DNA from 2 places in the Streptomyces sp. NPDC002602 genome. Region 1 is predicted to be linked to the other one. Evidence: predicted binding sites of a transcription regulator. Region 1 holds the regulator's gene; the other holds the start of a gene.
The links. Region 1 encodes HrcA, which represses chaperone genes, less so after heat shock. Its sites were predicted from a motif close to TTNGCACTCNGNNNNNCNGAGTGCNAA; they were not measured.
Positions count from the first base shown of each region.

Region 2: a site for HrcA is predicted at 3,178-3,204, ahead of groES (co-chaperone GroES). Genes of this name have one in related genera too.

Region 1 covers NZ_JBIAQX010000002.1:500,076-505,123, forward strand. Annotated here, with positions in the region: gene ACFYW3_RS07670 (nitronate monooxygenase) at 1-445, opposite strand, end outside; gene dnaJ (molecular chaperone DnaJ) at 615-1,751, opposite strand; gene hrcA (heat-inducible transcriptional repressor HrcA) at 1,752-2,768, opposite strand; gene ACFYW3_RS07685 (MBL fold metallo-hydrolase) at 2,931-3,662, shown strand; gene ACFYW3_RS07690 (DUF3097 domain-containing protein) at 3,690-4,487, shown strand; gene hemW (radical SAM family heme chaperone HemW) at 4,682-5,048, opposite strand, start outside.
Region 2 covers NZ_JBIAQX010000003.1:597,438-602,485, forward strand. Annotated here, with positions in the region: gene ACFYW3_RS12015 (SDR family oxidoreductase) at 1-1, shown strand, start outside; gene ACFYW3_RS12020 (ester cyclase) at 122-823, shown strand; gene groL (chaperonin GroEL) at 952-2,580, opposite strand; gene groES (co-chaperone GroES) at 2,726-3,034, opposite strand; gene ACFYW3_RS12035 (hypothetical protein) at 3,356-3,853, shown strand; gene ACFYW3_RS12040 (response regulator transcription factor) at 3,963-4,643, shown strand; gene ACFYW3_RS12045 (sensor histidine kinase) at 4,636-5,048, shown strand, end outside.

The sequences.
Region 1 (5,048 bases):
ACGTGCCGGCCTCGCGCAGTCGGGCGCAGACGGCGGGGGGCGGGCAGCCGAAGGTGAACGACACGACGGGGACGGGGTCCTCGACGAGGATGGCGAGCTTGGCCTCGTAGCCGTCGTCGGAGGTGCCGATGATGTCCTCCTCGGCCAGCGACACCTCGTACCAGTTGGCCTCGCCGGCGAGCTGTCCCCGGTACGTCTCGATCTCGGCCGGGTCCACGTAGCCGGTCTGCGGCATGAAGAGGTTGACGCCGAACGGACGTCGGGTGAGCGCGCGCAGCCGCTTGATCTCCTGGTACATCCCGTCGGCGGTCTTGTAGCCGCCGGCCAGGAAGCCCAGCCCGCCCGCCTCGCACACCGCGGCGGCCAGCGGCGGACAGGAGGCGCCGCCCGCCATGGGCGCCTGCACGATCGGGTAAGGGGTGAGACCGTTCGGCGAGGAGGACATGGACTGCATCGTGCCACGTCCCCGCGCACCGGGCCGAATCATCGCATTCGCCTGGCATAGTCCGCCTGCGAAGTCGCTCGACCCCGTGTCGCACCCCGCCCCGCACGGCATCGAGCCCGACCCGGGACATCCCCGGATCGGGCTCGTGCGAGAGGGTGCGTGCGGCCGGTCAGCGGCCGTTGAACGCGTCCTTCAGGCGGCTGAACAGGCCCTGCTGGCCCGGCGCGAACTGGCCCATCGGCCGCTCCTCGCCGCGCAGCTTCGCGAGCTGGCGCAGCAGGTCCTCCTGCTGGGCGTCCAGCTTGCCGGGGGTGGTGACCTCGACGTGGACGATCAGGTCGCCGCGCCCGCCGCCGCGCAGGTGCGTGACGCCGCGCCCGTGCAGCGGGATCGCCTGCCCGGAGCCGGTGCCGGGCCGGATGTCGATCTCCTCCAGGCCGTCGAGCGTCTCCAGCGGGCATTTGGTGCCCAGGGCCGCCGCCGTCATGGGGAGGGTGACCGTGCAGTGCAGGTCGTCCCCGCGCCGTTGGAAGGTCGGGTGCGGCAGCTCGTGGATCTCCACGTACAGGTCGCCGGCGGGGCCGCCGCCGGGGCCGACCTCGCCCTCGCCCGCGAGCTGGATGCGGGTGCCGTTCTCGACACCGGCGGGGATCTTGACCGTGAGGCTGCGGCGGGACCGCACCCGTCCGTCGCCCGCGCACTCGGGGCACGGGGTGGGGACCACGGTGCCGAAGCCCTGGCACTGCGGGCAGGGCCGCGAGGTCATGACCTGGCCCAGGAAGGACCGGGTGACCTGCGAGACCTCACCGCGACCGCGACACATGTCACACGTCTGCGCCGAGGTGCCGGGGGCGGCGCCCTCACCGGAGCAGGTCGTGCAGACCACGGCCGTGTCGACCTGGATGTCCTTGGTCGTCCCGAAGGCCGCCTCGTCCAGTTCCAGGTCGAGGCGGATCATGGCGTCCTGGCCTCGGCGGGTCCGCGAGCGCGGTCCGCGCTGCTGGGACTGACCGAAGAAGGCGTCCATGATGTCGGAGAAGTTGCCGAAGCCACCCGCCCCGAATCCGCCCGCGCCGCCGCCGCCCGAGGAGGACAGCGGGTCGCCGCCGAGGTCGTAGACCTGCTTCTTCTGCGGGTCCGAGAGCACCTCGTAGGCCGCGTTGATCTCCTTGAAGCGCTCCTGCGTCTTCGGATCCGGATTCACGTCCGGGTGGAGTTCGCGGGCGAGGCGACGGAAGGCCTTCTTGATCTCGTCCTGCGATGCGTCGCGGCGCACGCCGAGAACGGCGTAGTAGTCCGTGGCCACTTACGACTCCGCCAGGATCTGTCCGACGTAACGTGCCACTGCGCGTACCGCTCCCATCGTTCCGGGGTAGTCCATGCGGGTCGGTCCGACCACGCCGAGTTTGGCGACTGCTTCGCCGCCCGAACCGTAGCCGACCGAGACGACGGACGTGGAGTTCAGTCCCTCGTAGGCATTCTCATGCCCGATCTTCACGGCCATCCCCGACTCGTTGGCCTCGCCCAGCAGCTTGAGGAGCACGACCTGCTCCTCCAGCGCTTCGAGCACCGGCCTGATCGTCAGGGGAAAGTCATGTCCGAACCGTGTGAGGTTGGCGGTGCCGCCGATCATCAGCCGCTCCTCCGCCTCCTCCACGAGCGTTTCGAGAAGGGTGTCGAGGACGGCCTTGACCGTCGCCCGGTCCTCGGTCTCGAAGGACTCCGGAAGGTCCTGTACCAGCGGCGGCACGTCGGTGAACCGACGGCCGACCACCCGGCTGTTGAGCCGCGCCCGCAGATCGGCGAGCGAGGTCTCCCCGAAGGGCGTCTGGCAGTCGACCAGCCGCTGCTCGACCCGCCCGGTGTCCGTGATCAACACGAGCATCAGGCGCGCGGGCGCCAACGACAGCAGCTCGACGTGCCGGACGGTGGAACGGGTCAGCGACGGGTACTGCACCACGGCGACCTGCCGGGTGAGCTGCGCGAGCAGCCGCACGGTGCGCCCCACGACGTCGTCGAGGTCGACGGCGCCGTCGAGGAAGTTCTGGATGGCCCGCCGCTCCGGCGTGGACAGCGGTTTGACCCCCGCCAGCTTGTCCACGAAGAGCCGGTAACCCTTGTCGGTGGGGATCCGACCGGCACTGGTGTGGGGTTGGGCGATGTAGCCCTCGTCCTCCAGCAGCGCCATGTCGTTGCGCACGGTGGCGGGCGAGACGCCGAGCCGGTGCCGCTCGGTGAGCGCCTTGGAGCCGACCGGCTCCTCCGTCCCGACGTAGTCCTGGACGATGGCGCGCAGCACCTCGAGCCTGCGTTCACTGAGCATCGCGCACACCTCCGGATGCGGTCGGTCTTCTTCGGTCGTCGTTCGGTCCCGTTGCGGGCCTTGTTGGCACTCTGCACATTCGAGTGCCAGAGATCCCCCGGTCAGTGTACGGCCGGGTGGTACGCGGGAGGCAAGGGCGGCCCGCCAGGGTAGCGTCACCGCATGGACGTGCAATGGGAAGAGGCGGGCTGGGAACGGCTGACCGGGCGGGTCGGACGGCGTCGTCTGCCGGTGTGGGACTGCACCGTGGGGCTGGTGGTGGGCGACGATTCGGTTCTTCTCGTCGATCCCGGTTCGTGCGTGCGCGAGGGTGCGCGGGTGCGGGCCGAGGCGGAGCGGCTGACCGGCCGGCACGTGACCCATATCGCATTCACGCACGGACATTTCGACCACGTACTGGGCGGCTCCGCCTTCACGGGCGCCGAGTTCCACGGCGCGGTCGGCCTGGACAAGGTGCTGTCGACGCCCACCGGCCGCGAGGAACTGCGGCACAGCGCGACCGCGCACGGCCTGGACGCGGCGGAGGCCGCGGAGGCCGCCGACCTGGTCGTGGCGCCGGGGCACCCGGTGTCGGGCGAACGGACGCTGGACCTGGGCGCCGTACAGGTGCTGCTCGCGAACCTCGGACCCGCGCACTCCCAGCACGACCTGGCGGTCTTCGTCCCGGGCGAACGGGAGGTCGTCTTCTGCGGGGACCTGGTCGAGGAGTCGGGCGAACCCCAGGCCGGCTCGGACGCGGTGCCCGGACAGTGGCCGGCGGCCCTGGACCGGCTGCTCTCGCTGGGCGGCGACGACGCACTGTACGTGCCGGGTCACGGAGCGGTGGTCGACGCGACCTTCGTCCGTGCGCAACGCGACACACTGGCAACGAGGTTCGGCGTGTCGAGGGCGTGAGCCCGGGCTCTCTCGTACGGTCGCCGGATGCGTGAGTACTCCCCCGACCTGACCCCGCCGTGGAAGCGCGCCAAGGCCGTGCCCGAGGTGCCGGCGGACCGCGACCTGGTCGTCGAGGTGGCCGGTACGGACTTCTGCGGGGCGGTGGTGGCCTGCGAGGCCGGCACGGTGACCCTGGAGGACCGCTTCGGCAAGCGGCGGGTGTTCCCGCTGGAGCCCCGCGGCTTCCTGCTGGACGGGGCGGTGGTCACCCTGACCCGTCCGTCCCGCGCCCCGGCCGCCCCGGCCCGTACGGCCTCGGGCTCGCTCGCCGTCCCCGGGGCCCGGGCCCGGGTGGCCCGGGCGGGCCGGATCTACGTCGAGGGCCGCCACGACGCCGAGCTGGTGGAGCGGGTCTGGGGCGACGACCTGCGCATCGAGGGCGTGGTCGTGGAGTACCTGGAGGGCATCGACGACCTGCCGACGATCGTGGCGGACTTCGCGCCGGCCGCGGACGCCCGGCTGGGGGTCCTGGTGGACCACCTGGTGCCGGGTTCGAAGGAGTCGCGGATCGCCGCCGAGGTCACCTCTCCGCACGTCCTGATCGTGGGCCATCCCTACGTGGACGTCTGGCAGGCGGTGAAACCGTCCGCCCTGGGCATCGCGGCCTGGCCGGTGATCCCGCGCGGGGAGGACTGGAAGACGGGCGTCTGCCGGGCGCTGGGCTGGCCGCCGAACACGGGCGCCGCCTGGCAGCACATCCTGTCCAGGGTGACCTCGTACCGCGACCTGGAGCCGACCCTGCTGGGCGCGGTGGAGCACCTGATCGACCACGTCACCGCCTGACGGGGCTCGGCCGGATCCGAAGAAGCCGGCCTAAGGGCTGTCCCGCAATCCCTGGCGGGCGCACGACGCCGGCCACGGCACCTCGCCGCGTTGTCGGAACACCCGAATACGCCCGGTATGAGGACGTCCCTCCGCCTTGCGATGCACCGCGTCCGACGCCGTGCGCTGATCCACCAGGGATTGCGGGACAGCCCTTAGTCCACCAGGTCGCGGACGACCGCGTCGGCCAGCAGCCGCCCCCGCAGGGTCAGCACGGCGTTCCCGGCCTCGTACGGGCCGGGGGCCAGCAGTCCGTCCGCCAGGGCGCGTCGGGACGACGCCAGGCCCGCGGGGGCCAGCAGCGACAGCGGAACGCCGTCCACGAGCCGCAGCTCCAGCAGGATCCGCTCGACGCGCCGGTCCTCGTCCGACAGGAGTTCGCGGCCCGCGCCCGGGGAACGGCCCTCGGCCAGCGCCGCGGCGTAGGCGCCGGGGTGCTTCACGTTCCACCAGCGCACCCCGCCCACGTGCGAGTGGGCGCCGGGGCCGGCCCCCCACCAGTCGGCGCCGCGCCAGTACAGC
Region 2 (5,048 bases), on a different contig from region 1:
GCACGGCCCGCGGTGACGTGGACGGCCGCCTCGACGGGACACATCTGAACCAACCAAACCCACCAAACGGGTGAAATCTCCCTAAACTGGACCTGTCCCATCCAGTGCGGGAGGCGACGCCATGACATTCGTACAGGTAATCGATTACGAAACCACGCGGTTCGAGGAGATGAACGACCTCATCGACCGCTGGGCGCAGCGGGCGAGCGGTCGTCGCACGGTCACGCACACCATGATCGGCCGGGACCGCGAAGCGCGGACGCACTACCTCGACCTCGTCGAGTTCCCCTCGTACGAGGACGCCATGAGGAACTCCCGACTCCCGGAGACGGACGGGATGTTCCAGGAGATGGTGGCCCTCTGCGAGGGCATGCCGAAGTTCATGAACCTGGACGTGGTCCGCAACGAGTACCTCGACAAGCTCGTCGTGAACCGGATCTTCGAGGACGTCGCGGAGAAGGGTGATTTCGCGGTCGTCGACGAGTGCGTCGCGGCCGACTACGTCGACCACGACATCATGGCGGCGCCCGGCACGGGCGACGGTCGGCAGGGCATGAAGCGGACGATGGGCATGTGGCGCGACGCGTTCGACTTCTCGTTCGACCTGCACCGTCAGATCGCCGAGGGCGACTGCGTCTCCACGCTGTGGACCTGGACCGGCACCCAGAAGGGCGAGTTCATGGGCGTCCCGCCGACCGGGAAGGACGTCACGATGTCGGGCTGCACCACCTTCCGCATCGAGAACGGCCAGGTGGCGGAGGGCTGGTGGTACTACGACGCGCCGGGGCTCATGCGGCAGATGGGCATGACGGACGCCTCGTAGGCCGTCCGAAGCCGGAAGGACCCGGACACGGGGAAGGCCCCGGTCACCACCGCTGGGCGGTGGTGACCGGGGCCTTCCCTCGGATCAGCGGGGACCCGCCGAAGCGGCGGGCGCCCTGCGGCTCAACCTCAGTGGCTGTGGCCGTGACCGTGGCCGTGACCGGCGTCGCCCTCTTCCTCGGCCGGCTTCTCGACGACCAGGGTCTCGGTCGTGAGCAGCAGCGAGGCGATGGAAGCGGCGTTCTCCAGCGCGGAGCGGGTGACCTTGACCGGGTCGATGACGCCGGCCTTGACCAGGTCGCCGTACTCGCCGGTGGCGGCGTTGAAGCCCTGGCCCTTGTCGAGCTCGGCCACCTTCGCCGTGATGACGTAGCCCTCGAGGCCGGCGTTCTCGGCGATCCAGCGGAGCGGCTCGACGGCGGCGCGGCGGACCACGGAGACACCGGTGGCCTCGTCGCCGGAGAGGCCGAGGTTGCCCTCGAGCACCTTCACGGCGTGGACGAGGGCGGAGCCACCGCCGGAGACGATGCCCTCCTCGACCGCGGCGCGGGTCGCCGAGATGGCGTCCTCGAGGCGGTGCTTCTTCTCCTTGAGCTCCACCTCGGTGGCGGCGCCGACCTTGATGACGCAGACGCCACCGGCGAGCTTCGCCAGGCGCTCCTGCAGCTTCTCGCGGTCCCAGTCCGAGTCGGTGGACTCGATCTCGGCCTTGATCTGGTTGACGCGGCCGAGGACCTCTTCGGAGCTGCCGCCACCGTCGACGATGGTGGTGTCGTCCTTGGAGATGGTCACGCGGCGCGCGGTGCCCAGTACGTCCAGACCGGCCTGGTCGAGCTTGAGGCCGACCTCCTCGGCGATGACGGTGGCACCGGTGAGGGTGGCCATGTCCTGGAGCATCGCCTTGCGACGGTCACCGAAGCCGGGGGCCTTGACGGCGACCGCGTTGAAGGTGCCGCGGATCTTGTTGACGACGAGGGTGGAGAGCGCCTCGCCCTCGACGTCCTCGGCGATGATCAGCAGCGGCTTCGAGGCGCCGGCCTGGATGACCTTCTCCAGCAGCGGCAGGAGGTCCTGGATGGAGGAGATCTTGCCCTGGTTGATCAGGATGTACGGGTCGTCGAGGACGGCCTCCATACGCTCCTGGTCGGAGACCATGTACGGCGAGAGGTAGCCCTTGTCGAAGGCCATGCCCTCGGTGAACTCCAGCTCCAGGCCGAAGGTGTTGGACTCCTCGACGGTGATGACACCGTCCTTGCCGACCTTGTCCATCGCCTCGGCGATGAGCTCGCCGACCTGGGTGTCCTGCGCGGAGAGCGCGGCCACGGCGGCGATGTCGGACTTGTCCTCGATCGGACGCGCGGTCGCGAGGAGCTCCTCGGACACGGCCTTGACGGCGGCGTCGATGCCCTTCTTCAGGGCGGCCGGGGAGGCGCCGGCGGCGACGTTGCGCAGACCTTCGCGGACCAGCGCCTGGGCCAGCACGGTGGCGGTGGTGGTGCCGTCACCCGCGATGTCGTTGGTCTTGGTCGCCACCTCCTTCACGAGCTGCGCGCCCAGGTTCTCGTACGGGTCGTCCAGCTCGACCTCGCGGGCGATGGTGACACCGTCGTTGGTGATGGTGGGGGCGCCGAACTTCTTGTCGATGACGACGTTGCGGCCCTTGGGGCCGATCGTCACCTTGACCGTGTCGGCAAGCTTGTTGACGCCGCGCTCAAGGGCACGACGGGCGTCCTCGTCGAACTTCAGAATCTTCGGCATGGAAGCGGTTCAGCCCTCTCGATAACTCGGGTTCAACGAACTGCGCCCCTCGCCGCCCGGCAATCAGCGGGGTGACCAGGGGCGCAGCTCAAAGCAAAACTGGTGAAGAGGAAGAGGATCGCTCCTCTTGCCTGCTTCGTTCGACTTACTTCTCGACGATCGCGAGTACGTCGCGAGCCGAGAGGACGAGGTACTCCTCGCCGCTGTACTTCACTTCGGTGCCGCCGTACTTGCTGTACAGCACGATGTCGCCGACGCTGACGTCCAGCGGGAGACGCTGGCCGTCCTCGAAGCGACCCGGACCGACCGCGAGGACGACGCCCTCCTGGGGCTTCTCCTTCGCGGTGTCCGGGATGACCAGGCCGGAAGCCGTGGTCTGCTCGGCGTCGAGCGGCTGGACCACGATGCGGTCCTCGAGCGGCTTGATGGCAACCTTGGAGCTGGTGGTCGTCACGATCCGACCTCCCCCTTCGGAGATCCGGGGTTAACTGTCTGAGGTGGCGACCAGGTCGATCCGTCGTCGCGGGTGCCGGACCTGCCTGTCGCTGTGTTGGCACTCACCAGGGGCGAGTGCCAGGTGCGACACTATTCCGGCGATTAGCACTCGGTCAAGCGGAGTGCCAATTTGCCTCCCGGCGAGGCGCGCTTCGAGCCGGCCGCCGGGGACGGGCCGGCCCTGTGCGCGGGGGGGGCGGGGCCCTTGCGCCCGACCCCCTCGGAAGTCACCCGACTCGCTCCTTCGGGCAGGCGTTCGGCGGGCGTTAAGGTGCCGACCATGAACAACACCACGGGGGTGGGCTGGGGCGCGGCGATACGCGCCGCCGGCTTCAAGCGCTCCTTCGCCATCCTGACCGCCCTCGTCGGCGGCCTGCTCCTCACCGGTTTCGTCATCCCGCGCATGGCGACCCAGTTGACGGGCGTCGAGGGCTCCTTCACCGCACGCTCCTGCAAGCTCTACGACCCGGACAGCGGCAAGCGCTCCGTCCTGTGCAGCGGCTCCTTCACCGCCGCGGACAACTCCTTCACCATCGCCGACCTGGCCGTCGACACCACCTTCGACAAGGCCCCGACCGAGCCGGTCAAGGCCCTCGTCGACGGTCCGGACGCGACGGGCGCCGTATCCCGGGACCTGAAGAAGTCGGTCGTCCCCGGCGTCACCGGCCTGATCGTCCTCGGCTTCGGCCTCTGGAACCTCCGCACCCTCGCCCGCACCGCCCGTCGCGGCCCGGAGGTCCGGCCCGGTTCCGCGACCGCGCCGACGCCGGCCGTCTGAGGTCCGCGCGACGCGACCTCGTGTCGGGTCGGGCCCCGCGCTCCGGGCTCCGGGCTCCGGGCTCCGGGCCCGACATCGGCTCCGGCGACCGATATGTGACGCTTGGGCCGTGCGCATCCTGGTGGTCGAAGACGAAGAGGGGCTGGCCGAGTCCCTGCGGCTCGGCCTGTCCGCCGACGGGCACTGGGTCGAGGTCGCCCACGACGGACACCGCGGCCTCGACCTGGCGCTCACCGGCGGGCCGTACGACGCCGTGCTCCTCGACCTGATGCTCCCCGGCCTCGGCGGCCACGAGATCTGCACCCGCATGCGCGCCCACGGCGACCGCACGCCCGTGCTGATGCTGACCGCCAAGGACGGCGAGCACGACGAGGCCGACGGGCTCGACGCGGGCGCCGACGACTACCTCACCAAGCCGTTCTCGTTCGTCGTGCTGGCCGCGCGGCTGCGCGCGCTCGCCCGCCGCGCCGCCACCCCGCGGGTCGGCGTCCTGCGGGCCGGCGATCTCGTCCTGGATCCGTCCGGTCGCCGCTGCCGGCGCGGCGAGCGGGACATCGAACTCACCGCGCGCGAGCTCGGCGTGCTCGCCTGCCTGATGCAGCAGCCGGGCCGGGCGGTCGCCAAGCAGGACATCCTCGACGAGGTCTGGGACGTCCCGCACGCCATCGACCCGAACATCGTCGAGGTGTACGTGTCCTCGCTGCGCCGGAAGATCGACGCGCCGTTCGGGCGCCGCTCGATCCTCACCGTGCACGGGACCGGCTACCGGATGGCACCCGACGGTGGTTAGGACCCTCCGGGCGAGGGCTGCCGCGGCCGCCGCCCTCGCCATGGCCGCGGTGCTCGGCGCCGGCGGGCTGTGGCTCTACACGCTGCTGCGGGCCAACCTGCTCGACAACACCACCGGGCGCACGGAGCTGGCCGCACGGAAGGTCGTCGCGCAGCTCGACACCCGGACCCTGCCGCCCGGCGGCCGACTGGCCGCACCCGAGGGCGGGGTGGACCTGGTCCTCGTCCGGGACGCGGCCGGGCGGACCGTCGCCGGCAACCGGGACCCGCGCGGCGCCCCGGACCTCGACGGGCTGCGCCCGGCGGCCGGGGAGGACTCCCGATCGGCCGTGGTGCCCGTCGGGCCCGCCGGTTCGGAGCGGGGCGCGGCGGTGGTGGTCCGCTCCCCCGGGCCGCCCGGGGGCGG